Glaciimonas sp. CA11.2: one gene and its partner. The protein of the gene in region 1 interacts with the protein of each later gene in a pairwise test. Links are inferred from orthologs where the notes say so. Each region holds a gene or a part of one and is shown on either strand. Other genes may lie near its edges. The genes, in order: purT and RGU75_RS04170.

Evidence for each region.
Region 2: the proteins of purT (region 1) and RGU75_RS04170 interact in binary tests that used the Escherichia coli proteins (3 or more experiments, as listed by UniProt). The link is inferred for Glaciimonas sp. CA11.2 from one-to-one orthologs.

Annotation. Positions count from the first base shown.
Region 1 is NZ_JAVIWL010000001.1:4,744,284-4,755,335, reverse strand. What follows is about bases 3,775-6,719. They hold purT (formate-dependent phosphoribosylglycinamide formyltransferase), read right to left. Parts: upstream 5,881-6,719; coding sequence 4,669-5,880; downstream 3,775-4,668. Other genes in these bases: RGU75_RS20605 (MFS transporter), read right to left, coding at 6,283-6,719; nadB (L-aspartate oxidase), read right to left, coding at 3,775-4,195. Also shown: RGU75_RS20630 (hypothetical protein), read right to left, coding at 1-204; quinolinate synthase NadA, read left to right, coding at 388-1,527; nadC (carboxylating nicotinate-nucleotide diphosphorylase), read left to right, coding at 1,524-2,423; more of nadB, read right to left, coding at 2,594-3,774; more of RGU75_RS20605, read right to left, coding at 6,720-7,959; RGU75_RS20600 (EAL domain-containing protein), read left to right, coding at 8,493-11,052. UniProt on the Escherichia coli protein: Involved in the de novo purine biosynthesis. Catalyzes the transfer of formate to 5-phospho-ribosyl-glycinamide (GAR), producing 5-phospho-ribosyl-N-formylglycinamide (FGAR). Formate is provided by PurU via hydrolysis of 10-formyl-tetrahydrofolate.
Region 2 is NZ_JAVIWL010000001.1:974,624-985,684, forward strand. Bases 3,159-6,112 are described here. They hold RGU75_RS04170 (farnesyl diphosphate synthase), read right to left. Parts: upstream 5,094-6,112; coding sequence 4,224-5,093; downstream 3,159-4,223. Other genes in these bases: dxs (1-deoxy-D-xylulose-5-phosphate synthase), read right to left, coding at 3,159-4,219; RGU75_RS04175 (exodeoxyribonuclease VII small subunit), read right to left, coding at 5,177-5,437; RGU75_RS04180 (aromatic ring-hydroxylating dioxygenase subunit alpha), read left to right, coding at 5,825-6,112. In the rest of the region: RGU75_RS04155 (FAD-binding oxidoreductase), read right to left, coding at 1-1,396; RGU75_RS04160 (cob(I)yrinic acid a,c-diamide adenosyltransferase), read left to right, coding at 1,520-2,077; more of dxs, read right to left, coding at 2,348-3,158; more of RGU75_RS04180, read left to right, coding at 6,113-6,943; RGU75_RS04185 (sulfurtransferase), read left to right, coding at 7,451-8,317; polA (DNA polymerase I), read right to left, coding at 9,557-11,061.

The DNA of each region.
Region 1 (11,052 bases):
AACGTGGGCTTCAATGAGTCCCGACTCTAATAGTATTTCCAGATGCGAAGCTGACAACCCCAAGCCAGCGACCTTGGTCAGCAGCTTATCGCTGTCCGTTTTGCCATCGACGAGCAATAACAAGGTACGCAAGCGTGGTGATAAATTATTTCCACGGATGGCGATTTCTGCTCTTCCACGGGTGGTTTTGTCAAAAAGTGTCATCCCTGTCAGGCCTCTAATTCTTGTTAAATTGATAGTAAGTGAAATTTTTAACAGAAGCAATAAAACTATACCGCAGCATTGAATCGGCGTTGGCGTTAAAATTAGGCTCCTACCGGCTGAGGCCAGATTTTTTTTGGTTTCAGTTCTTATTGGCGTTTCACTAGATTCAGGTTCATTATCGTTATGCCATCGCAACTTATTAAAACTATTGAATTCGAGCGCCCGCAAATGGCGCAAGGCAGCAGTTGTACCGCGCAAGCTTGGGCTAGGGTCGCTGCCAACCCTACACAGCAGGAAAAAACTGAATTAAAGGCGCGTATCAAACGCTTGTTAAAAGAAAAGCAAGCAGTATTGGTCGCCCATTATTACGTCGATGCAGATTTGCAGGATCTGGCAGAAGAAACAGGTGGCTGTGTTTCGGACTCGCTTGAAATGGCGCGTTTTGGTCGCGATCATCCAGCCCAGACGTTGGTGGTTGCTGGTGTGAAGTTTATGGGCGAAACGTCTAAAATTCTTAGCCCCCACAAACGCGTTTTGATGCCCGATCTTGACGCTACTTGTTCGTTGGACTTAGGTTGTCCTCCTGACGAGTTCAGTGCGTTCTGTGACGCCCATCCAGACCGTACTGTGGTCGTGTATGCCAATACCAGCGCCGCTGTGAAGGCGCGTGCTGATTGGATGGTGACATCGTCAATCGGTTTGGATATCGTCGCCCATTTGCACGCACAAGGGAAAAAAATCCTTTGGGCACCAGATAAGCATCTTGGTGGATATATTCAGAAAAAAACCGGCGCTGACATGTTGCTGTGGCAAGGTTCTTGTCTGGTGCATGATGAGTTTAAGGGGATTGAACTTGAACTGTTGCGCAAGCAGCATCCGAAAGCTAAAGTGTTGGTGCATCCGGAGTCACCGCAAGATGTGGTGGATCAGGCCGATGTTGTTGGCTCCACTTCTCAGTTGATCGCTGCTGCGCAGATGTTGGATGCGGATGAGTTTATCGTTGCGACTGATAACGGTATTTTGCATAAAATGCGTATGGCCGCACCTGGCAAGCGCTTCATTGACGCGCCCACTGCCGGTAACAGCGCTACTTGCAAAAGCTGTGCGCATTGTCCCTGGATGGCGATGAACGGATTGCAGAATCTGGCCGACGTATTAGAGTCTGGTAGCAACGAAATTCACGTTGATACTGAAGTCAGCCGCAAGGCAGTGATCTGTATTGACCGCATGCTCGACTTTGCAGCGGAGCGCAAAGCCAATACCCGTCCGTCCAGCGATCTGGCACAAGAACAAACACTATTTTCAGGAATCGGTCCCGCATGAGTCTCCCTATCAGTAATGTAAACAATGCAAATAGCTCATTGAAAAACCGTTTCGCACCGTTTGATCAGGCATTGCAAGCGGCATTTGAAAATAATATTAATACTGGTATTGCTGAAGATGTCGGCAGTGGAGACTTCACCGGTATGTTGGTACCGGCCGATGCCATGGTAAAAGCGCGCGTGATCGTGCGCGAGGAAGCGGTTCTTTGTGGGGCGCCTTGGTTTGAGGCGGTCATGCAACGGCTCGACAGCCGCATTCAGATTGAATGGCATTACGCCGAAGGTGATGTAATGCGCGCCGACAGCAAAGTCTGCGATATTGCTGCACCAGCACGCGGTTTGCTGACCGCTGAACGCGGTGCGCTCAATTTTCTGCAGTTGCTGTCCGGTGTTGCCACCGCGACCCGCAGTTACGTCAACCTGATTGCCGACACTAACGCGAAAATACTCGATACCCGTAAAACGTTGCCGGGCTTACGCTTAGCGCAAAAGTACGCGGTTCGTGTGGGTGGCGGTCATAATCAACGGCTGGCATTGTATGACGGTATCTTGATCAAGGAAAACCATATCGCCGCCGCTGGTGGAATCAGCGCGGCAATGCGTGCCGCTCAAAACCTGAATGCTGGAGTAACGATTCAGGTCGAGGTGGAAAATTTGGTGGAGTTGGATGAAGCGCTGAATGCCGGTGCAACATCGGTTCTACTCGATAATTTTACCCTTGATGCAATGCGGGATGCGGTCAAGTTAACTGCGGGCAGGGCGCTATTGGAAGCGTCTGGCGGCATTAATATGGAAACCGTTCGGGCGATTGCTGAGACTGGCGTTGACCGGATTTCGATTGGCAGTCTGACCAAGGATATCCGCGCAGCAGATTATTCACTGCGCGTACTCGATTAAGATGGGTCGCTAAAGGTAAGCTTCCCGAAAAAACAGGAAATCAAGAACCAGGATGGTGATCTTGATTTCCTGGGATTGATGATGACGCAGAAGTAGGGCGTAGAAACAATCAGTCTTTAGAGGTAATATCTGAAAAATTGCCATTCTGCGGCACCGTCAGACCCGATAACTTAATGCCTGTCAGGCGTCAATACCGTTGGCAAGGCCTTTGCCAATGTTTCAGGATAATCCTGACTGTAATGCAGCCCGCGGCTTTCGCGTCTTGACAGCGCACTTTCCACAATCAAAGACGCTACTTGCACCAAATTACGCAGTTCCAGCAAATCACGGCTGATGCGGAAGTGTGTGTAATATTCATCGATTTCTTCCTTCAATAATCGGATGCGGTGCTGGGCGCGCTCAAGCCGTTTATTGGTTCGAACTATCCCAACATAGTTCCACATAAAGCGGCGCAACTCATCCCAGTTGTGGGCGATGACGACCTCTTCGTCGGCGTCGGTAACCCGACTTTCATCCCAGGCCGGGAGCGGTCTCGATTTTGGTTTGGCTTGTTGCTCGATGTATTTGGCAGTGGCACGGCCAATCACAACGCATTCAAGGAGTGAGTTACTAGCGAGGCGATTAGCACCATGCAAACCGGTATAAGCTGTTTCGCCGACTGCGTATAAACCGGGCAGATCCGTGCGTCCGCTCAGATCGGTGACCACACCGCCGCAGGTGAAATGGACCGCAGGCACGACCGGGATCGGTTGTTTGGTGATGTCGATACCAAGTTCCAGGCAACGTGAATAAATAGTCGGAAAGTGTTCTTTTAAAAAATCGGGTGATTTGTGGCTGATATCGAGATCAACATGATCCAAACCACGTTTTTTCATTTCAAAGTCAATTGCCCGCGCAACGATATCGCGTGGCGCTAATTCCGCACGTTCGTCGTGGTCTGGCATAAAGCGTCTACCTGCATCTTGACCTTCTGTATCGGGAAGCTTTAATAAGCCACCTTCGCCACGAATCGCTTCGGTGATGAGGAAAGATTTGGCGTACGGGTGGTATAGACAGGTCGGGTGAAACTGGATGAATTCCATATTGGCAACGCGGCATCCGGCCCGCCACGCCATCGCAATTCCGTCACCAGTAGCGGTATCAGGGTTGGTGGTATAAAGATAGACTTTACCTGCGCCGCCGGTCGCCATCACAGTATGACCAGCGCTGATGGTGAGGACTTTACCGGTCTTTACGTTCTTGGCATATAGACCGAGGCACTGCGGTGAAACCCCTTTTCCGTCAATTTTTTTAGAGGTAATCAGATCAATGGCGTAGTGGTCTTCAAGCAACGTAATATTCGGATGTGAGCGTACCTTTTGTTCCAGCGTCACTTGTACGGCATGCCCGGTTGCATCAGCGGCGTGAATGATGCGGCGTTGGCTATGGCCGCCTTCTCGGGTAAGGTGAAACCCCAACTCGGCGCTGGCATCGGGCGTAAATGGTACGCCTTGCTCGATCAGCCATTCGATTGCTTCGCGGCCATGTTCGACGATATAACGTGTCGCCGTCTCATCACATAATCCGCTACCGGCAATCAGCGTGTCGGAGATATGTTCATCATAGCTATCACCGGAATCAAGCACCGCGGCGATGCCGCCTTGTGCCCAGTTACTGGCCCCGTCAAGCAGAGCACGCTTGGAGATGACAACCACCTTTCTTTGTTCTGCAAGATGGAGGGCAACTGACAGGCCGGCCAAACCACTACCGATAATAGCGACATCGAATTTCATAGTGAATAGGTGAATGTAGAAATGCTGATTGCTCTAAAAGAGAATAAAAGGCTAACAAAGTGGGATAGTGTAGCGCAAGCAGCCACGTCGTGCTGTCGACTATCTGTAGGTTTTCGCAAGAGGGAAGTCGACGCCATCTGTTGGTCAACTATGCAACGGGTCTGCGTAAGCATGTTTTGAACCGCATACTTGGTTTGATCTCCATACCCACATCGGTGTGCGTAGGAGTTAACTGCTGGGTTGTTGGATGCATAAAGGAGTGGGCGAGGAGTGATGCGCGCCCCTTTGGATGCAAAGCGACTAATCCGCTTACGCGTCTATAGGTTCGGCTAATTGCGCTAATTGGCTGTCTCACTGGCTTTCTAAAGTCGCTCCAATAGTCAGCCAGACCGAGCCAGACTCAGCTACAAATATTTGGCAAGCGGTTTAGCAAGCGATTTGCCAAACCGCTTGCTAAAGCTGTTGAGCCGAGGTTAAGCGACAATCACAGGTTTTATTTTGGCGGCGGCTTGTTTGGCGCGAACTCTGGCGCTTTCGACGTCGTTCGCAATCGCGAGTATCACGCCCATACGGCGGCGCTCAAAAGACTCTGGTTTTCCGAATAGACGGATGTCGACGCCCGGTTCCCGCAACGCATCGGCGACACCTTCAAAGGCGATACCCTTAGCGTCGTGCTTGCCATAAATCACTGCCGATGCCGCCGGGCTGTTGAGTGCAACATTGACAGGCAAGCCTAATATCGCCTTTGCGTGCAACTCAAACTCGCTTTGTAGTTGACTGGCCATGGTGACCATGCCGGTATCGTGTGGTCTAGGGCTAACTTCAGAAAACCAGACCATATCGTTTTTGACAAACAGTTCGACGCCGAAGACACCAAGGCCGCCAAGATTATCAGTGATTTTTTTTGCGATATCGCGAGCGCGGACCAATGCTTCGGAATGCATCGGATGCGGTTGCCAGGATTCGACGTAATCGCCTTGCACCTGAACGTGGCCGATTGGCTCGCAGAAATGGGTTCTGATGCTGCCATCTGCTTCAAGCGCACGTACCGTCAAGAGGGTGATTTCATAGTCGAAATCAACGAAGCCCTCAACGATGACACGCCCGGCATCTACGCGACCACCAGCCGCGGCATGCGCCCACGCAGCTTCTACTTCATTGATGCTGTCGATCTTGGATTGGCCTTTGCCGGACGATGACATGACGGGCTTGATCACGCAAGGGAATCCAATGGCATCACAGGCTGCCTTAAGTTCGTCCAGATTGTTGGCAAACCGATAGGGAGATGTCGCAAGACTCAGCGTTTCTGCGGCGAGGCGGCGAATCCCTTCGCGATTCATGGTCAACCATACCGCGCGTGCAGTCGGAATCACGGTAATTTTTCCAGCGGCTTCCAATGCAACTAGCGTCTCGGTTGCAATGGCTTCAATTTCAGGCACGACCAGATCGGGTTTTTCCAACGCTATCAGCGCTTCCAGTGCCGCACCATCGGTCATATTGATGACATGCGAACGATGCGCAACCTGATGGCCGGGAGCATTCGGATAACGATCAACCGCGATGACCTCAACGCCAAGACGTTGTAGTGAAATGATGACTTCTTTGCCAAGTTCGCCCGAACCCAGCAGCATGACTTTAGTTGCGGATGGGGAAAGCGGAGTACCAATTCTGACAGGTGGCTTCATATTCTCGTAAGTGGGTAGATGGCTAACGACGATAGCAAATCTTGGGGGTTTTGGACAGCCATAAATGTCAAATTTTGCAAGCAAATTTAAGCAATAGCAAGCAAGATGCAGATTAAGAGGACAGATTGCCTCAGAAACGACAGTGAGGCGTAGTTGCGCAGTTTTATTTAGTCAAGCGAACTGCCAAAGGGTAGCATTTTGCGATGAAAAAGGCGGTCAAATAAGGTGGTAAATATACGAAAAAATGCACGTACAAAAAGGAATTACTAGACCGGAAGGCTTGAATATTGCGTGCCAGAAACAAAAAAGCCGATCAGGTCCGGTAACCTGATCGGCTCAAATCGCTGAAGGAATTGGGTTGTCGACATCAAGCTAAGCTTTGAAGCCGACTTCCCTTTAAATCTAGCGTTCTTCGGCGTAGATATCGTTGTGGATCGTTTCTTTGACAAACAGCATACCGATGACAAAGGTCGCGATGGCAATCACAATTGGGTACCACAGTCCATAATAAATATCGCCCTTGTAGGCAACCAGTGCAAACGCCGTAGTGGGCAATAGACCGCCGAACCAGCCGTTACCGATGTGATAAGGCAATGACATTGAGGTATAACGAATACGGGTCGGGAACATTTCGACCAGCATCGCCGCAATTGGTCCGTACACCATCGTCACATACAGCACTAGAATGAATAGCAATAACAGGACCATTGGCTTATTCATTTGAGCAGGATCCGCTTTGCTTGGATAGCCTGCACCCTTAATGTCAGCGGTCAACTCAGTAGAGAAAGCCTTATCTTTGGCGGTTGCATCTTCTTTCGAGAGACCATTTGCATCGTACGAAGTCAGCGTTTTATCGCCGATCTTGACCGTTGCTACTGAACCCGGCGCACCAGCGACGTTTTCATAGTTAACCGACATCGCAGACAGCTTTGCCTTCGCGATATCACAGGAAGAAGTGAACTTTTTGGTACCAGTCGGATTGAACTGGAACTGGCAAGTCGCTGGATCTGCCGTAACGATGACCGGTGCGCTCTTGAGTGCTGCTTCGAGTGCTGGATTAGCATAATGCGTCAGCCCCGAGAAGATGGGGAAGTACGTGAGCGCCGCTATCAGGCAGCCCGCCATAATAATTGGCTTGCGACCAATCTTGTCCGACAACGAGCCAAAAATCAGGAAAAATGGCGTAGCAATCAGCAAAGCCAGTGCGATTAGAATGTTGGCTGTTGGCCCATCAACCTTGAGGGTTTGTGTCAGGAAAAATAGCGAATAAAACTGACCCGTGTACCAGACCACAGCTTGACCGGCAGTCAAACCAAACAAAGCCAAAATGACTAGCTTCATGTTTTTCCACTGGCCGAATGCTTCGGTCAACGGTGCTTTAGAGACTTTGCCTTCTGCTTTCATTTTTACAAAAGCAGGGGACTCACTCATGGATAAACGAATCCAGACCGAGACGCCAAGCAAAACGATCGACACCAGGAACGGAATGCGCCAGCCCCAGTCAGCAAATGCTTCTTCACCCACGGCTGTACGTACGCCCAAAATCACTAGCAATGATAGGAATAAGCCCAGCGTTGCTGTGGTTTGAATCCATGCTGTAAACGAACCGCGTTTGTCATTCGGCGCATGCTCAGCGACATAAGTGGCGGCACCGCCATACTCGCCGCCCAGTGCCAGACCTTGCAATATCCGTAACGCCACCAAAATGATTGGTGCAGCGATCCCGATGGAATTGTAATTTGGCAAAATGCCAACGATGAATGTCGACGCACCCATAATAAGAATGGTCACCAAAAAGGTGTATTTGCGGCCAATCATGTCACCCAAACGACCAAATACCAAAGCGCCAAATGGCCGCACAATAAAGCCCGCAGCAAATGCCAGCAACGCAAAAATGAAGGCCGTATTTGGGTCCGTACCAGCGAAGAATTGTTTAGCGATAATCGCAGCCAACGAGCCGTACAAATAAAAGTCATACCACTCAAATACGGTACCGAGTGATGATGCAAATATGACTTTTCTTTCTTCGGGCGTGATGCCGCGTGAAGCAACTTTTCCTGCAGCAATACTGGTTGCCATGACTGTCTCCTTGAATATTAATATTGTTATGCACTCTTTGCGATCTGCTTCCGACGGCGTTCTCATGTCGGTATTGATACCCAAATAGTATGTATGTCCGCTTTTAATTAGCGTTTAGACCAACGGAGTGTGCGACCACAACCTTACGCAAATCTTGCTTGAAACTTACAGAAACTTACAACGCAGAGAATGGGATACAGCGGAAAATGTGCAGATTGTTTTTACCGCCTGGATTTTGTTAATGTGTGTAGAGGGAAAAAGTTTAAAAATAGTGAGCCATCAAACTTTAAAACCCGAAGCGACGCTGACCATGTGCGGGCTTGAGTTTTTTTATTGCTTCAGAGATATTATAAAAATTACACTTATAAAATCATTAAAACTATGATCAGTTAAGCCACAGTATTGCTTAATCCCTTTACATTCAGAGGTTATTAAGACCAGTTTCTTCATTCGCTTTTTTATGCCAACGTCTTTCTATGTATAGACTAAAAACGCTTTTGAAAATTGAATTCAATTTGCATAGGCTAAAGGTGATGTGGTCGCTTATTATTTCGGCTGCACTCTTGGTGGCGTTTGGGACTTTTAGTATCAATATTTTGTCCTCGGTTCGCGGGTTTGTCGCGGGTGAAAACAGCTACTCTAAAGCGCAGCGTGTTGCAGTCATGCAGTTGTTTGCATATATTGATACACGCGATTCTTTGCAATATCAGGCCTTTTCGGACGCCATTGCGATACCGTTGGGGGATCGGATGGCGCGGCTTGAGCTTGAGAAGGCCACGCCTGATATGGCGATCGTGCATCAAGGATTTTTGCAGGGTAAGAATCACCCAGATGATTTCAACGACATGGTCGGCTTGTTTCTTCATTTTAGTCACTCTTATTTGATGAGTCCCGTGACTTCCATTTGGGCGCAAGCGGATCGACAGATAGCCGCATTGAATACTGAGGCACAACAGCTGCACAAGGAGACGATTTCCGGTGTCTATGACAGCGTTTCCTCGCAAGCCGCGAAAGAAAGAATTAGGACAATTAGCCTATCGCTTGACCGCCTTGAGGCAGATTTTTCATTTAGCCTTGGGGACACTTCGCGCCAGTTACAACGATTGTTGTTGCTGGGAACCCTTTTAATCGGTGCGCTGTTGATCGCCATCGGTACACTTATTTCACGCTCAATACTTAGCAAAACCAAACGCGTGGAACGTGCCCTCGGCATCAGTGAAGAGCGTCTTTACTTTGCGATACAAAGTACCGGCGATGGGTTGTGGGACTGGGATATCGAAAAAAATAGCGTATTTTGTTCAGCACGTTTGCTGGCGTTGTTGGAGCAGCCCGACGATGGTTTGTCATATTCATCGCGCTACTTTCTGAAATACATCTATCCCCTGGATCAAGAGCTAGTGCGGGCAGGAATAGAAAAGCATTTAGACGATAGATCGTCGTATGACATAGAGTTTCGTATCGTTACGCGCTCCGGCAAGTTGCGATGGGTACGCCTGCGTGCACGTTCTAAGTTTAATGATCGTGGTGTCGCGATACGGATGACCGGTGCAATTGTTGATATCACAGAGGGAAAAAAAGCAGCACTGGAATTGACGCGTACTAATCGAGCATTGAAAATGTTAAGCCGGTGTAGTGAGGCTGTTATCCGAGCTGAAAATGAACGCGATTTGCTTTCTCAAGTATGTCGCGTTGCGGTAGACATCGGTGGATACCGCATGGCATGGGTGGGTTATGCGCAGGGCGACGAAGCCCGGTCGATTACGATTGAGTCTCATGCGGGGATTGATAACGACGCGGCCTTTGTCGATAATTTACAGGTTAGTTGGTCAGAGGACAGCCCTTTCGGCCGCGGCCCTGCCGGGCGCTCGGTTCGTAGCGGGAAGCCTATCGTGATTGAGGATATGGCGCACGATCCGCGTGTTTTTCCTTGGTTGATTGATATCCAGCTTCATGGTTATCGGGGTGGAATTTATCTACCGTTGCATGACAAGGACGGAACCTTAGGATTGTTGACGTTATATTCTGAAGAGATGATGGTAGTGGCTGTCGATGAAATTAATCTCCTGACGGAATTGGCTGGTGATCTGACATTTGGCATAAGAAGCATTCGGGCTCAACAACAACAACGCCAAATTCAGGCAGCAGTCTTAAAGATTGCCGTAGGCGTTTCGGCGAGTACTGGCACGGTATTTTTTGAGCAAGTAGCCCGTAATATGGCGGAAGCTTTAGGGGCGAGTGCGGGCTTTGTTACACGCTTGTTACCCGGTGAACCAGTGACCAGTCGCGTCCTAGCGGCCGTGATTGATGGGAAGGTGACGGAAAATTTTGACTATGTCGTTGCATGGGACAGCTACGAAGAAGTGTTTAATGCGGATAAATTTTTAATATCAAATAAAGTGTCAATGGACTTTTCCCGTTCACCGGCATTAAAGTCGCTGGGGACGCAAGCATCAATAGGCTGGCGACTCGATAACGCGGCTAATCAGCCTGTCGGTCTTCTCTTTATTTTGTTTCGCAAGCCTCTAAAAAACCTCGATTTCATTACATCTACATTACAGATATTTGCTGCGCGGGTGGCCTCCGAAATGGAGCGACAGGAAACCGATGTACGCATTCGAGATCAGGCATCGTTGCTCGATAAAGCGCAGGACGCGATCATTGTGCGCGGTATGGATCATCGCATCATGTTTTGGAATAAAAGTGCAGAACGGCTTTATGGCTGGACTCAGGACGAAGTACTCGGTATTCCGATTGAAGACCTTCCATTTGATTATTCCGTTATCTTTGAGGATGCAAAAAAGAAAATAATGCATAGCGGGGAGTGGAGTGGGGAAATTGCAAAACGGTGCAAGAGCGGTGCCACGCTGACTGTAGAAAGTCGGTGGACATTGGTCCGGGATGACCATGGGCAACCACAGTCCATTCTGGCGATTGATACGGATATTACCCAACGCAAGGCCTCTGAGCTTGAGATACAACACCTGGCTTTTTACGATCAACTCACCTTGCTGCCGAACCGCTTGCTATTAATTAATCGTCTCCAGCAAGCGTTGGCGGCGAATGTTCGTGGGCGACATTCGGGCGCGTTGTTGT
Region 2 (11,061 bases), 3.8 Mb from region 1 along the record:
TTTTACCGGGATTAAGAATATTCTTCGGATCAAAAGCATGCTTCAGCACCCGCATAGTCTCAATCGCGGCGTCGCCATGTTCAGCGATCAAAAAATCCATCTTATGCAAGCCGACACCATGTTCACCGGTGCAAGTTCCATCCATCGAAATCGCTAACGCCACCATGCGACTATTAATACCTTCGGCGCAAGCAATCTCCTCCGCATTATCTGGATCAACCAGCATTTGCACATGAAAATTGCCATCACCAACATGGCCTAATATCGAATAAATCATGCCGTGAGCATCGCAATCTGCTTTGGTCGACAACATGCATTCTGCTAAGCGCGAAATCGGCACGCAACAATCGGTTGATATGGCGCGAGATCCCGGACGCAACTGCAAGAGCGAAAAAAAAGCGTTATGTCGCGCAGCCCACAAACGTGAACGATCTTCAGGCTGCGTCGCCCATTCGAAGCCAATTGCGTGGAACTCATTGACCACGGACTGGACCACTTCGGCTTGTTCTTTCACGCCGTTTTCGCTGCCGTGAAACTCAAATAGTAATAATGGTTTTTCTGGCAAGCCTAATTTAGCATTGGCATTAATCGCCTTGACACTATTTTCATCGAGAAATTCGACCCGCGCAATCGGTACACCAAGCTGAATAATCTGAATCACTGAGGTGACGGCGTCACCGATAGTCTCGAACGAACACACCGCCGCAGAAATAGCTTCGGGCTGCGGATATAGCCGAACGGTCACCTCTGTAATAATGCCCAACGTCCCTTCACTACCGACAAATATGCGCGTCAGATCATAGCCAGCGGAAGATTTTTTAGCGCGCGTGCCGGTTTTGATAATACGGCCATCCGATGTGACGACGGTCAGCGCCAAAGTGTTCTCACGCATGGTGCCGTAACGCACGGCGTTAGTCCCGGACGCACGCGTCGCGGCCATGCCACCAAGCGACGCATCAGCACCCGGATCAATGGGGAAAAACAGTCCGCTATCTTTGATTTCGTGATTGATCTGCTTGCGCGTCACACCGGCCTGAACCGTAGCGGTCATATCTTCAGCGTGCACCGCCAACAGACGATTCATGCGTGACAAGTCGATCGAAATACCGCCTTGCAAGGCCAATATATGGCCTTCCAGAGATGTCCCGCAACCGTACGGAATGAGCGGTATTTGATATTCACTGCACAATTTGACGGTCGCCGCGACATCTTCGGTCGACTCAGCAAACACCACGGCATCAGGCAACATCGGATCGTAGGACGATTCGTCACTACCGTGATGCGCGCGCATGGCATGCGTAGTGGAGAAGCGGTCCCCAAATAAGGTTTTGAGTACAACAAGCAACGCGTCAGGCAGCGGCTTTTTTAATGCTGCCAATGTGGCGATATGATTCATAAGAGTCTCCGTTTTGTTAAGATTTTACTCTTCGATAGCGATTGCCGGGAATTTGTCACGGCATTGGGCCACTAGTGTAAAGTAATCGCCTATCTCACTATAATTTCACTATATACAACCAACATGGGTAATCGACTCTCAAAAATAGCTACGCGCACGGGCGACAACGGCACAACTGGCCTTGGCGACGGTAGCCGCACAGACAAAGATAGTCTGCGGATTCACGCAATCGGCGATGTCGATGAACTGAACTCACATCTCGGTGTTTTACTCTGCGAGGTATTACCGACTACTTTGCGCGATGATCTGCTGACGATTCAGCATGATTTATTCGATCTCGGTGGCGAGTTGTGTATTCCGGGTTACGTGATGATCAAGGAGTCACAAGTGGCGCGACTTGACGCATTGCTCGAAAAATATAATGCAGACTTGCCACCGTTACGGGAATTTATTTTACCTGGCGGAGCACGCACAGCGGCGCTGGCACATGTTTGCCGGACAGTGTGTCGCCGCGCTGAGCGCAGTATCATCACGCTGGGCAAGAGTGAAACGGTCAACGTTCCTGTGCGGCTTTACGTCAATCGACTATCGGATTTGTTGTTTGTTTTGTCGCGGGTGTTAAATCGGTTGGATGGCGGCAGCGATGTTTTGTGGAAAAATGTCGGGCGCAGTGACGTTTGAGCCGCTTTGATCGCTATTGCGCTATTGATGAGACCTGAGCGTTGACAAGATTTTAGCGTCGATGGTGATCTGGATCGGTTGCGTAATGCGTTCCTTTTCTGCTTCGGGCAGATGCTCCAACAAAGCAAATCAGACTGCACCGATGAAGACTTTTTTATTGGCCGGATCGTCCACTAATGCACTCACTACGGTCTTTGTAAATTACCTATCGAAGACCGTAGCTGACAACACACTTAATCACCCATCATCAGAGGGAATCAAAAACCCAATCTAATTCTGCATAGCCACCAAATGCAATACCTCTTTGCCAAATCGTTGACGAATACTCGCCGCAATTCCTTCTGCATTCAAACCACACATCGCCAATAACTGTGTAGCGTCACCATGATCGATAAAACGATCGGGCAAACCCAGATTCAGAAGCGGTTTGACACATCCTGCCGCCGCCAAAGCTTCTGCCACCGCGGCGCCAGCGCCACCCATGATCGAACCTTCTTCTACAGTGACAATTGCCTCGTGCGAATTTGCCAGTTCGAGTAACAGCGCAACATCCAGCGGTTTAATGAAGCGCATATTAGCGACGGTCGCATTCAATGCTTCGGCCGCTTCAAGACTTGGCGCAACCATCGTACCAAAGGCCAAAATCGCTATTCCCTTACCTTCGCGCCGAATCTCGCCTTTGCCAAATGGCAACCCAACTAATGCCTGATCAATCACTGCGCCAACACCACTGCCACGGGGATAGCGCACGGCGGCTGGCCCTTTGTAGAGATAAGCTGTCGACAACATCTGGCGACATTCGTTTTCGTCAGACGCAGCCATGACCACCATGTTGGGAATACAACGCAAGAAAGCGATGTCATAATTGCCAGCGTGAGTCGCGCCATCAGCTCCGACCAGACCAGCACGATCAAGCGCAAAGGTGACATCCAGATTTTGCAGCGCGACATCATGTATCAATTGATCATAAGCACGTTGCAAGAAGGTCGAATAAATCGCCACAACTGGCTTGAGGCCTTCGCAAGCAAGGCCAGCGGCAAAAGTCACCGCGTGTTGCTCGGCGATACCAACATCGTAGTAACGCTCTGGAAAGCGCTGCTCAAACTCCACCAATCCAGAGCCGCCCGCCATTGCTGGCGTAATACCGATTAGTTTTTCATCTTGCGCTGCCATATCGCATAGCCAGTCACTGAAAACTTGTGTATACGTCATCTTGCTGGACGTCGCTGGCTTGATGCCGACGGCTGGATTAAACTTTCCGGGCCCGTGATAAAGCACGGGATCGGCCTCAGCCAACTTATAACCCTGACCTTTTTTTGTTACCACGTGCAAAAATTGCGGACCTTTCAAATGCTTCAGATTTTGCAACGTTGGAATCAGCGATTCCAAATCATGCCCATCAATGGGGCCGATGTAATTGAAACCTAATTCCTCAAACATGGTGGCAGGTACAATCATGCCTTTGGCGTGCTCTTCAAACCGCTTGGCCAATTGCAACACTGGTCCCGGCAGCATCGATTTGCCGACATTTTTGGCCTTGGCATAAAATTGACCGGACATCAAGCGCGCCAGATAACGATTCAATGCGCCGACCGGTGGAGAGATCGACATATCGTTGTCATTTAAGATAACCAACATATTGATGTCGTCATACACGCCAGCGTTGTTCATCGCCTCAAAAACCATACCGGCGGTCATTGCACCGTCACCGATCACTGCGACAGCGTGACGATCCTTTTCACCTTTGGTCTTGGCGGCCAAGGCCATGCCCAGCGCTGCCGAAATCGATGTTGAGGAATGCGCCGTCCCAAAGGTATCGTATTCACTCTCGTCACGACGAGGAAATCCCGAAATACCTTCAAACTGACGCAAGGTTTTCATTTGATCACGACGACCTGTCAGTATTTTGTGCGGGTAGGTTTGGTGACCTACGTCCCATACGATACGATCTTCGGGCGTATTAAAAACGTAATGCAGCGCGATTGTCAGTTCAACGGTTCCTAAATTTGACGACAAATGGCCGCCAGTCTGGGACACGGAATCAATAACGAATTCGCGTAGTTCATCAGCCAGCGGTCGCAATTGCGCACGCGTTAAAAGGCGCAAGTCGGCCGGGCTGTTTATTGTATTAAGTAAATTCATGGGACTAAGCTTTCCGCTGCACAATCAAATCTGCCAATTCACGCAGGCGACGGGCTTTATTTCCAAAGGGCGCAATCGCCGCGTGAGCGTCGTTACGCAACTTATCTGCCAATACCTGCGATTCCGTCAACCCGATGATCGATACATAGGTTGGTTTATTATTCGCTGCGTCCTTGCCCGCTGTCTTGCCTAAAGTTGCTGAATCGGCAGTCGCATCAAGGATATCGTCGACCACCTGAAACGCCAACCCAATCGCCGTACCGTATGCTTCTAATGCTTGCACTTCCGTAAACGATAACGTCTTGCCGCTGGTGGCCCCCAATAGGACTGAGGCGCGTAGTAAGGCGCCGGTCTTCAATCGATGCATCAACTCCAGCGCATCCAGAGATAGCTGCAAACCGACACTATCCAAATCAATTGCCTGACCGCCGCACATACCGAAAGACCCGGACGCCGCCGCCAGCAAGCGCAACATCATCATCTGGCGCACCGGATCAACAGTCTCGACATTGGCAGACAACACAATAAACGCTTGCGACTGCAATGCATCGCCAACTAATAATGCGGTTGGTTCATCATATTGCACATGCACGGTCGGTTTACCGCGGCGTAGTGCGTCGTCGTCCATACACGGCATATCGTCATGCACCAGCGAATACGCATGAATCATTTCGACTGCTGCTGCTGCGCGTTCCAACATAGGTTGAGGTGCTCCGAACAGCTCACCAGCCGCGAATACCAAAAGAGGCCGTATCCGCTTGCCGCCATCTAAAACCGCATAACGCATAGCCTGGTGCAAGCGTACCGGAACATCCGTAGGCAAGGGCAAAAATGTTGTCAATGCAGCTTCAGTTACTGACTGAATCTGCCGCATCCATTCAGAAAACCCAGCAATATCATCCGGCACTCCAATTGCGTGAAGCGACTCTATAGCTTCCGTCGTATTGTCAGCACCCGTCATGCATCGCTTCCATCGGACTGATCAGCGGGCGCGGCGAAAGGTTTCAACATATCTCCCTCCAGAACTTTTACCTGACTATCAACTTTATCGAGTTGTACTGCGCAAAATTTAACCAGTTCTGAGCCGCGTTTATAAGCCGCTACCGACGCCTCCAACGGTAACTCACCGGCTTCCATCTGGGCAACAAGTTGCTCCAATTCAGCCATTGCCTGTTCAAATGATGCCGGATTACTGGCAGAAAGTGCGTTCTTTGCCATAATTGTTAAAGCCTGTTCAAAATAATGTTGCCTTACCATCAGTCATTGGCCAGCCTGCACGGTGTCGTCGTTGATCTGAATCAATACCAAGCCGAGCACTGCAGATGGTAACGCCTGATTGCGGGGAAGCAAAAGCTAAAGTCAGAAACTCTAGGCGAGTGCTTAATTGTGGTGTCCGCTATTTTAGTGCAAACAGTTATAACCCGTTGAATTTCTGAGGGATTATCCGGCAATTTATGGTCAAATAGAGAAAAGCAAGTCTAGCTGTGGCATAATAGTAGGTTATGTCCGAAACTTCCGCTTCATATTAATTTTATATTATTTGAATACAGATTTTTACGGATTCTTTCTCTCTTAGGTTGGTGCAGATTAATTTGGGGGACGGGAATGTCCGATCTGGCTATTTTTGCCACGCTGGCGCGGTCTGATGCGCAACTTCCAGTCGACGTCTATTTTGACGAAACACTGTTAAAACGCGAAATACAACAGCTATTTCAAAGTGGTCCACGTTATGTTGGCCACGAGTTAATGGTACCCAATGTTGGCGATTACGCCACAATGGCATCCGAAAATGAAGGCCGCATGTTAGTGCGCAATCCTGAGGGCATTGTGCTAGTTTCTAACGTCTGTCGTCATCGTCAAGCGAAGATGCTCGACGGTCATGGCAACGCCCGCACTATCGTCTGTCCGCTACATCGCTGGACTTATGACCTCAAAGGTGAACTCATCGGAGCGCCGCATTTCGGCGAAACTCCATGTATGAACCTGTCTCAAACACCGCTGCAAAGCTGGAACGGCTTACTGTTTGAAGAAAACGGCTTTAATGTCGGGGAAAAACTCAACAAGTTAGGGGTGTCGAAAGACCTTGATTTCAGCAACTATTTGTTTGATCACGTTGAAGTGCATGAATGCGATTACAACTGGAAAACTTTTATTGAGGTTTATCTGGAGGATTATCACGTTGAGCCGTTTCACCCCGGATTGGGTAGTTTTGTCAGTTGCGACGATCTCACGTGGGAATTCAGCAAGGATTACAGCGTACAAACAGTCGGTGTCAATCATGGTCTGGCAAAATCCGGATCACCGGCTTACAAAAAATGGCAAGAACAGGTTCTCAAATTTGGCAACGGCAAACCACCAAAATTCGGTGCAATTTGGCTAACAATATATCCAAACATCATGGTCGAATGGTATCCCCACGTATTGGTGGTATCCACTTTGTGGCCAAGGGGGCCTCAAAAGACAACGAATGTGGTTGAGTTCTACTACCCTGAAGAAATCGCGTTATTCGAGCGCGAAATGGTAGAGGCCGAACGCGCTGCATACATGGAAACCTGTGTCGAAGATGATGAAATTGCGCTACGCATGGACGCTGGCCGCAGTATTTTAATGGCGCGAGGCGTAAGCGAAGTCGGGCCATATCAATCACCGATGGAGGATGGTATGCAGCATTTCCACGAATGGTATCGCAGCCAGATGGACCTACCAAAAACTAACGTCGACTAACACCCGCTGATCAATTACTTTAATCTGTACGACTTCGAAAAATCAGTCGTTCAGATTCATTCTTCTCTTCCTTTCTTCTCCCTCGTTTTTGAATTATCGCTCGTACTCCCGCGCTTTTCAACTTGATTATGGCTGAAACACCATCAAATTTGTTCCTCGCAGCGATAAGTGCGCCATCAAAGATTAGCAGCGCTTTGTGGCATTTAGTCCGCATCAACTGCGACATTTACTGAGATAGTTGCTTTATCTTATTTTCCAAGTTTGATGATTTTTTTGTAATCCCCTTTATGTGGTCGCTACCGCCATTAATTATCAACGGCTGATCGACAACAACGCTCTATAATTAAAGTGAACATTCTCGACTGCTAAATCGCTTATCGCCTCAAAAGCGAGCGATAAACCAAGTATCAAATGTGAGATTGAATTTCAAGGCACTATTGCGAACTTAAATGGCAAGCTTGGGTACAATATACTCGCTGCTACATGCAAGAACTACAGGAGATCGCTATGCCAAACAAACATCCTTACACCACGCTGATTTCAGCTGCCAACCTGTTGCAAAATGCGCCGCAAGCGAACTGGGTCATAATCGATTGCCGTCACGATTTGGCCGATCTGGATGCTGGCCGCGCAGCCTATACTTCTGGCCATATTCCTATGGCGCAATTCGCGCATCTCGATCAAGATTTATCTGGTGCCAAGCTAGCTGCAGATGGCGTTTTCAAAGGACGCCATCCGTTACCAGAACAAGATGCCCTGATCGCGACTTTGCGCCAATGGGGTATCAATGACGATACGCAGGTCGTTGCTTACGATGCGCAAGGCGGCATCTTTGCTGCGCGACTTTGGTGGCTGCTGCGCTCAATTGGTCATGCCTCCGTAGCGGTGCTTGATGGTGGATTAGCGGCTTGGCTAGCAGAAGGGCAAACGCTATCAACCACAGTCACTACAAACGTGAAGGGTACTATCAGCATCAAACCCGCGTTAGTCACCAACGTTGATGCGCAGGATGTTTTAAATAATTTAACCAATCCACAACGTACTGTGGTCGATGCCCGCGCACCGGACCGCTTCCGTGGCGAAAACGAGACCATAGACCCCATCGGCGGTCATATTCCTGGTGCAAAAAATCGCTTCTTTAAAAATAATTTACAAGCCGATGGACGCTTTAAACCGGGTCATCAACTGCACGAAGAGTTTAGTAACATTATCAGTGCATCCCAGGCTGCAGTGATGCAATGCGGATCTGGCGTAACTGCATGTCACAACTTGCTGGCTTTGGAAATTGCTGGCTTGCACGGCGCAGCGTTGTATCCTGGATCGTGGAGCGAATGGTGCGCAGATCCAAGTCGCCCGATTGCCACCGGTGCTTGATATTCCTTCCAAACAGCGCTGGCGGTAGTAAATAAAAGAGTGTTTGGTTAGTCGCAAAGGCAACTGACCTACACACTCTTCCGACGATGCGCGTCACTCAAATTGCACTACTCTAACGAGAGCAACGCCGTTCAATTCAGCTCAACTAACACCGTGGCTTTTAAACCATTCCAGGGCGCGTTTCCAGCCATCCTTGGCGTCAGCTTCAACATAACTCGAACGATAATCCGCGTTAAACGCGTGGCCTGAGTTTGGATACACGACAAAGGTCGATTTGCTGCTGCCCTTTGCAAGTGCAGCCTTCATTTGCTGAATACTATCTTGCGTAATTCCCTCATCTTTGCCGCCATATAAACCGAGTACCGGCACTTTCAATGCGGCTGCGATATCGACCGGTTGATGGGGATTGAGCGCGCTCTTATCGCCGACCAGACGGCCGTACCATGCCGCTCCCGCTGTGACTTTAGGATTGTGGGCACAGTACAATCACGTAATGCGACCGCCCCAACAAAATCCGTTAATGGCAAGCTTATCGATATTTCCACCATTTTCTTTGGCCCAAGCTACGCAGGCATCCAAATCCCCAAGTACCTGATCGTCCGGCACCTTCGAAATCACTTCTTTTTGCAGTTCCGCAATCGAGGCGAAGGCCGCCGGATTTCCCTGACGAATAAACAAATCGGGTGCGATAGCCAGATAGCCAAGCTTCGCAAAACGTCGTGCCACGTCCGCGATATGTTCATGTACACCAAAAATTTCGGAGATTACCAGCACTACCGGCAAGTTGCGCTTACCTTCCGGTTGGGCCCGGTATATTGGCACGGTCAGACCATTGATTTGTACTTCAACAGTACCGGCGGTCAATCCAATGGTATCGGTCTTAATCACAGTCTGTGCGCAGACCGGCAAAACCGCAGCCGCAAAGCCGGTGCCCAGGGCGGTCTTAATAAAGGTCCTGCGATCAACGTCGTCGGATAACCGCACTTTTCCTACCAGGCTATCAAAATCATCTTTTCAGTTCGGCACTCAGATTCTCCTAAAAAGTGGTGAAACTATCGTGGGTCAAGTTGTCGTCGTGAAAGCGATGAAATACACATGGAATTATTTAAAAAACGGTTAAGACTGTCTAACCACGTCTAACTCCTTTGCATGAACTGCTCTCAGCATTTGTACGCTGAGAGCGACATCAACACGATACAAACCGTCGCATCGTTCATACAGACTCAATTCAAACCAGCATCAATGTGCTTCATCCCAATTTTTTCCAACCCCGACTTCGGCAATCAGCGGGACCCGTAACTTTGCTACGCTAGCCATCAGTTCAGGCAACTTTACGCGAACTAATTCCAACTCTTCTTGCGGCACTTCAAGCACCAATTCATCATGGACCTGCATCACCATTTTGGATTTTAGCTGTTCTGCCTCAAGCCAGCCCTGCACGGCAATCATGGACAACTTAATCAAGTCGGCAGCGGTGCCTTGCATCGGTGCGTTAATCGCAGCGCGCTCTGCACCTTGGCGGCGTGGTCCGTTTGGCGAGTTGATTTCTGGCAACCATAAACGACGGCCGAAAACCGTTTCAACGTAACCTTGCGCTTTGGCCTGCAAGCGGGTGTTGTCCATAAACAATTTGACGCCGGAAAAGCGCATAAAATATTTTTCGATATACATTTGCGCCGCCGCCCGCTCGATACCCAGATTACCTGCCAGACCGAACGCGCTCATGCCATAAATCAAACCGAAGTTAATCACCTTGGCGTAACGACGCTGCTCGCTACTGACATCCGAAGCTGTTACACCGAAAATTTCGGCCCCGGTTGCGCGGTGAATATCAATACCATCAGCAAACGCCCGCAACATGTTTTCATCGCCGGAAATGTGCGCCATGATACGTAGTTCAATTTGCGAATAATCAGCCGAGACGATCACGCTATTTTCAGGCGCAACGAACGCCTCCCTGATACGACGCCCTTCGGCGGTGCGGATGGGAATGTTTTGTAAATTCGGATCGTTCGAAGCCAATCGCCCCGTCACCGCCACCGCCTGTGCGTAGTTGGTATGCACCCGTCCAGTAGACTGATTGACCATTTTCGGCAACTTGTCAGTATAGGTCGACTTCAACTTTGAAAGACTACGATAATCGAGCAAAATCTTCGGTAGCGGATAGTCTTCCGCTAGCTTTTGCAGTACTTCTTCATCGGTCGACGGTGCACCGGAAGGCGTTTTCTTGATGATTGGTAATTGCAGCTTTTCAAAGAAAATTTCTCCCAATTGTTTAGGAGAATTAAGATTGAATGGCTGACCCGCCAGGATATAAGCTTGCTGTTCAATTTCCAACAGGCGTTTACCTATTTCATTCGATTGGGTCTTCAACAAACCCGCATCGATCAAGACGCCATTGCGTTCAATTTTTTGTAAAACAACCGCGGTTGGGACTTCGATACTTTCGTAAATAAAACGCAGCTTTTCGTCGCTCTCAATATGCGGCCACATAGTCTGATGCAAGCGCAAAGTGACGTCAGCATCTTCCGCGGCATATTCAGTGGCACGTGCAATCTCGACTTCATCGAAACAAATTTGTGACGCGCCTTTTCCGCAGACCTCTTGAAAAGTAATCGTTTTATGTCCAAGATGGCGCAACGCCATGCTGTCCATGTCATGCGGACGGTGGGATTCGAAAACATACGATTCCAGCATCGTATCGTGCTCGATGCCGCGTAGTGTCACGCCTTGATTGGCAAAAA